DNA from 2 places in the Shewanella sp. SM69 genome. Region 1 is predicted to be linked to the other one. Evidence: predicted binding sites of a transcription regulator. Region 1 holds the regulator's gene; the other holds the start of a gene.
What was found. Region 1 encodes LexA, which represses DNA repair genes until DNA is damaged. Its sites were predicted from a motif close to TACTGTATNNNNATACAGTA; they were not measured.

Region 1 (3,201 bases):
GGCACATAAACAATCTCGTGGCCATCATGGTGCAACTGCCGAACTTGCTCGGCGCCTTTAATGTTGATCCCGCTGTAAAGCTTGTTCCACAGCCAAGTTAAGAAACGCTCGGCAATGCGCACTAAACTGTCTGAGTAATCGGCAGCGATTTCATCGAGGTACTCAATAGCCGTCTCGCGCGCTTGGGTCTCAGAAATCTTTTTACTGGCGGCTTCTTCTTGAATCGCTTTGCGCAGCGACTCAGATTTGAGCAACGAATGAAACAGTGCTTGGCGGTTTGGCAGCACAGGCCCTGTCATTACCTTACGTTGACGACGGAAATGCACGCGCGCAACCCGTGCTAACTTATGGGCAATCCCCATGTCGGTGCCATGTTCGTCAGCCATGTAACGCAGGGATACGGCATTCGAAAACTGCACGAAGTTATGTCGACCTAAGAACAGAATCATCAAGCACTTGCGCAACCAAGTCGGGTTTTCCCGCTCAAATACGGCCGCCTTCATAGTGTCGTCTTCTTTCCCTGGCGTGCGACCCCAATACAAGCTCACGGGCACCAGTTGAATATCCAATTCAGGACGTTCCTTATGCACGGCTAACAAACGCATAAAGCATTCGAGGAAAGGCTCATTACCAGCACGTTCGCCAAATAGTGGCTTACGTCCTTGAAGACAGACAACCCGAGGCGCAGTCACACCATTAGCCACTAGAGGCTCATAAGGGCTTGGTAAGCCTAACTTAGCCGTTATTTCGCTCAAAGCAGCGATGTCACTGAGGGATTCTGTTTTCATCACATAAACAAGGGGTCTGGAAGCATCCAGATTCAGATCGGCAAAGGGATCCTGAGGCACCACAATAGTGTGCACTAAGTGTTTTTGGATCCAACGTAATGATTTCAACCAAAGAGAGTCGTGTTTAGGCATTATTCTTATGCAATTAAGTGCGTTTACTAGCCCGATAGAATACCAGACTATGGGCAATATTCGCTAATTCTCTCCAACATAGCTAAAAAGTGGTTAATACTTGCGCTGCAAATAATACTGTATATACTAACAGTAACTGTATAGAAAAACAGGAAACACCATGAGACCTTTGACGCCACGCCAAGCTGAAATATTAGAGCTAATTAAACGAAATATTGCCGATACTGGCATGCCACCCACTCGGGCAGAAATCGCAACCCGTTTAGGTTTTAAGAGCGCCAATGCGGCTGAAGAACACCTTAAAGCGTTGGCGAAAAAGGGCTGCATTGAGATCATGCCTGGCACATCTCGGGGCATTCGTCTGCCTGCGGAAATCGAAGATTTGACTGAAACAGGTTTACCGCTCATCGGCCAAGTGGCCGCAGGTGAACCTATCCTCGCCCAAGAACATGTTGAACAGTACTACCAAGTCGACCCAAGCATGTTCCATCCCGCCGCCGATTTTTTACTGCGAGTAAAAGGCGACAGCATGAAAAATATCGGCATTCTCGAAGGTGATTTGCTGGCAGTTCATAAAGTAGAACAAGCTAGAAATGGTCAAGTGGTTGTCGCTAGAGTCGATGACGATGTCACTGTTAAACGTTTCGAAAAAAAAGGTAATGTAGTCTATCTACATGCCGAAAATGAAGATTACTCCCCGATTAAAGTGGATTTAGGCTTCCAAAGTTTAACAATTGAAGGACTCGCCGTCGGTGTGATCCGTAATGGAGATTGGCTATGAATAAACTACTTGGCAATGCCCCCCGCCATCCGGGCCTGTGGCTCGATGAAGTCCGTGATGCTGACTATGACTGGCACCATGCGCCCATCGCCTGCATGCCAACTAAGACTCAAGGTCGCCAAGAATTAATTCATCTGAGTGCACAACTCGCTCAGTTAAGCCAACAGGGCCGTTGGTTAGTGCTCATCAACCCTCCAAGTATTGGCTACAAGCAAATGCTCGCCAGCGCAGGTGTGCGTATGGATAGAGTTTTGCTGGTACATGCTAAAGATGAAGTCGAAACCCTGTGGGCAATGGAAAAAGCCCTGACAAGTGGTACGTCCAGTGCAGTCATTACTTGGACTCAATCATTGGATGCGCGGGATAATCGACGCCTACAAATCGTGGCTAAAAGTGCCCGAGCTATGGGCATAGTGCTTGAAGACGTAAACAGTCACTTACATGCCGACGTACGCATTGAGCAAGGCAATCTCTTCGGTCAGCAATCTTTTTTTAGCGCTGTACACTAAATATTCATTTAATTTTTACCTTGAAAGCCGCCTCACCTATGAATGTGAGGCTTTTTTTTGGCAATTTTTCAGATAATTAGATAAATAAGTGATCTTGATCAATATTTAAACAGCAAGTATGGTTGGTTAAGTCGGTGATGATATATCACCTTCCGTGGTCAATGAATCGAGTATTTATCGAACTCGAAGCGCCACTAAAAATAGAGAACAGATTTATTTCAGCAGTATGTGCCAGCGTGGCTAATTACCAGCAGTAACAATACTTGATTAAAAGTAACAGCCGCCAACGCACGTTGAAGTCAAAAAAGCTTTTTTGGGAACTGAAGAGTTTGCATAGAGTTGAGACTTACTGTGTTGCTCTTCTTTGTAGTTGCTATTCGCAATTGGCAGAGGAGAAGTCTTGTGAAGCAATTGTTGTATTGTTTACTCGTGGTGCTTTTCGCACCACCGTTGACCGCCGCGGACATGCGGTTCAACATGACCCCTGGCGTGACCGAGATCAGTGGCAAGGTTTATCACTTGCACATGACCATTTTGTATATCTGCTGCGCAATAGGCCTAGTGGTCTTTGGCGTCATGATTTACGCCATGATCAACCACAGAAAATCCAAAGGCGCTGTCGCGTCCCACTTTCACGAAAGCACTAAAGTTGAAATCGCTTGGACGATTCTGCCATTTATCATTTTGATCTTAATGGCGATTCCAGCGACAAAAACTTTAATCGCAATGGAAGATCCCAGCAACGCCGATCTCACCGTAAAAGTTACGGGGTCCCAATGGAAATGGCATTACAGCTATTTCGATCAAGATATTGATTTTTATAGCATACTGACAACACCCAGAGCACAAATCGAAGGCACCGAAACCAAGGGTGAAAACTATCTATTGGAAGTCGATAAACCGCTCGTTCTACCAATAAACCGCAAAATCCGCTTTCTGATGACTTCAGAGGATGTCATCCATTCTTGGTGGGTACCCGCCTTTGCCATTA
Region 2 (3,201 bases), on a different contig from region 1:
GCGGCGGTTGGCGTTCTGCTTCAAAAAAGGTCGAGGCATTACCTTTCCCTGGTTGGATAGCAATATAGTTACCGGAAAACAGCGCATCTAAGCCTTCAACACCTGTAATACTTGCTTTAGGTGTGACAAGCCAGAAGAGGGTTTCTTTATTCAAGAAAGGCTTAGCGCGGTAGTCCATCATGACCTTGACGTTCACGCCTTTGAGATCTTCATCTATGCCAATGTCTTTCACTTTACCGACAGTCAAACCTTGGTATTTGACTAAGGTTTTACCTACATCAATCCCAGTGGCGCTCGGAAAGTGAATTTGAATTTCAACTCCCGATTCTTTAATGCTCTTAATGCCCAGCCAAGCACCTAATGCCAACGCGACAATAGGAAGTAGCCAAATGGGCGAAAAGAGTTTTTTCTTTACAACTTTCGGCGATTCAATTTGTGTCATCTTGAGGTTCCAATCGATCCCAGAGTAAACGAGTGTCTAAAACTTTTGCGGCTAACTGAGTTAACAGAATCACCAAGGCAAATGCGGTAGCCGCAGGCGCTGGTTTCGCGTCGAGTAATTGTCCTATGTTCACTAATGCCACTGTGATTGAGATGACAAATAAATCGAGCATTGACCAGCGGCCAATCCATTCGATGATGTGAAAACCCACCATCAATTTCTTTTTTGAAATCGGGATATCAAAGCTGATCGCACACAGATAAATGGATAAGCCGATGATTTTAATCCATGGTACTAAAATACTGGCGGTAAACACTATGATGGCAATAGGCAGCATATCTGAATGCACTAAATGTAAAATGCCCGAAAAAATCGTGTCGTGCCGCACTTGGCCTTGGTTGGTCAGCATAGTGATAGGGTAAATGTTGGCTGGCACCAGTAAGATGGCAGCGGTAATCAACAAAGCCCAACTTTTTTGCAGGCTGGAATAGTCCCTGACGTGCAACTCAGTTTCACAGCGCTGACAGTGCGTGAGTTCACTGCTGTTGAGTTGGCGACACACTTTACAGAGACATAGGCCGATATCTTTACCTTGTTGTTTCATATCAGCTATGACCTTCCAATAACGTCCACATATGTTCTAAGTCGTATTCTCTTTGTAGAAACAAGGTCACGAGAAACAGCATAGTGAAGCAAAATGTGCCCATACCAAAATAAATGTCCGAAAAATCAGATAGCTGAAATGATGAAACTAAGAAGCTGATCACATAAATTTCCAGCATAGTGAGCTGCGATAAGATACCATGAAATTTTAATAACTGCTTCAATGAGTTACGCCAAAAAAGGCTACTCAATCCCCATTTCACAATTAAAATCTGTGTCAATATCGATAACAGTAATAAGCCTGGACCTATCACAGCTGCGGCAAGTACGGCGACACCTACAACCCAATAGCCTTGGTCAAATACTGCAAATGCCCCTTGGAAAACCGTGGTAGTACGAATACTACCGAAAAAGTGGATCTCGAGTACGGGTAAAAAATTGGCAGGGAAATAAAACACTAATGCCGAAATACATAGGGCTAACATACCATTCACAGAACAGTATGGCGTGTCATAAAGTGCAGTGCTGCAACGAGGACAGAGTGCTCTAACGCCGCTAGGCAAGGCACGTTTGCGGATCGCTAAATCGCAGGAACGGCATAGGGTTACTGAATTTTCTGCTGCGTTTTCATGCATATAAAAATATATATTAGCCTAATAGGAGTCATAACAGCGAGATCGGTGCAAAGTGTCGTGCTAGTTAGCTGTTCAGCCACGTCTAGCGTTTTATAATCTTGGCAACGAAAGTACGCTAATAATATCAGATTAATCAGAACACTTGCATCACAAGTTCAATCTATGTCACTCTAGTTACTGTATATAAAAACAGTGCGAGGGCAGTCATGGCAGTAATAACACAGTTTGTCGTGGTCAGAGAAGGGGTTGAAAAGATGACATTCACATCTAAGAAGGAGGCTGATGCCTACGATAAGATGCTCGATATCGCCGATAACCTTATCCCCTTCATTCAAAAAGCTGATTTGGGTATAGATGAAAGTGTGGGCGAAAAGCTCGCATTCTATTTTGCTAACAATAAAGATGAGCTGACGAACTTGCTTAAAGGCGCCGTTCAGGTTAATAGTACGCCAACGAATCCGCCTGCAGCGAAAAAAGCGGCTAAAAAGACCGAAGCAGCAGAATAAAATTGTTAGGAAATGTAATGAAATCGAAATTTTATGAGTCACTTAACCGTCAAGCCTTGGCCTTGTTGGAAGGGGAAGACGACCTTGTTGCGGCGATGGCGAATTTTTCAGCCTTGCTCAATGATAATTTAACTGAGCTGAACTGGGTGGGATTCTACGTTATGCGTGGCGAACAACTAGTATTAGGCCCGTTTCAAGGTAAAGTGGCTTGTACACGCATTCCGTTAGGAAAAGGTGTGTGTGGTACTGCAGCATTCACTAATCAAACTCAGCGAGTGGCTGATGTCCATCAATTTGATGGTCATATTGCCTGTGATTCTGCCAGTAATTCTGAAATCGTTGTGCCAGTTCGTGCGCAAGGTAACGTGGTTGCCGTGCTCGATATTGACAGTCCTATCTTCGATCGTTTCGATGAAGAAGACCAAAAGGGGCTGGAATTACTGGTTAAAAGTTTTGAAAACTGCCTATTTGATTAATTTGCGTACAATAACGCATAATTCATAGTCGCAATCGGTGGCGTGCGCCTTATAATATGCGCCTGCACGCATTAAGCTGGTTTGATTGGCATGCAATGAATAAGCTTAGTGTTTTGAGCTGTCAAAATTTGTTAAGGTATATTTTTTAACTTTAGTAAACGCGGCTAGGATGCTAATTTGTACGTTGACTCAATATTGAGTTTAACGAAGATAAACGACATGTAAGAAGCTGATATATATCACCTCGAATCGATGTCCCTTTTTGACTGTGGAAGTAATGATGGAATCAACAGAAAAGTTGACCGACACCAATGCAATTTTGGCGTATTTGTATGAAACATTTCCTTTGTGCTTTATTGCTGAAGGTGAAACTAAGCCATTAAAAATCGGATTGTTTCAAGATTTGGCTGAAAGGTTGGCTGATGATTCTAAAGTCAGTAAAACTCAGCTCAGAGTTGCCTTGAGACGTTACACCAGCAGCTGGCGCTATTTAAAGTGCGTTAAAGCGGGCGCACAACGCGTAAATCTGGATGGCGAAC

Region 2: a site for LexA is predicted at 1,856-1,875, ahead of L5M37_RS04835 (YebG family protein). Genes of this name have one in related genera too.

The regions. Positions count from the first base shown of each region.
Region 1 covers NZ_JAKKRV010000016.1:36,978-40,178, reverse strand. Annotated here, with positions in the region: gene plsB (glycerol-3-phosphate 1-O-acyltransferase PlsB) at 1-920, opposite strand, end outside; gene lexA (transcriptional repressor LexA) at 1,081-1,701, shown strand; gene L5M37_RS18640 (cell division inhibitor SulA) at 1,698-2,210, shown strand; gene coxB (cytochrome c oxidase subunit II) at 2,613-3,201, shown strand, end outside.
Region 2 covers NZ_JAKKRV010000002.1:342,126-345,326, reverse strand. Annotated here, with positions in the region: gene L5M37_RS04850 (PqiB family protein) at 1-442, opposite strand, end outside; gene L5M37_RS04845 (paraquat-inducible protein A) at 429-1,046, opposite strand; gene L5M37_RS04840 (paraquat-inducible protein A) at 1,048-1,680, opposite strand; gene L5M37_RS04835 (YebG family protein) at 1,887-2,186, shown strand; gene L5M37_RS04830 (GAF domain-containing protein) at 2,204-2,662, shown strand; gene proQ (RNA chaperone ProQ) at 2,943-3,201, shown strand, end outside.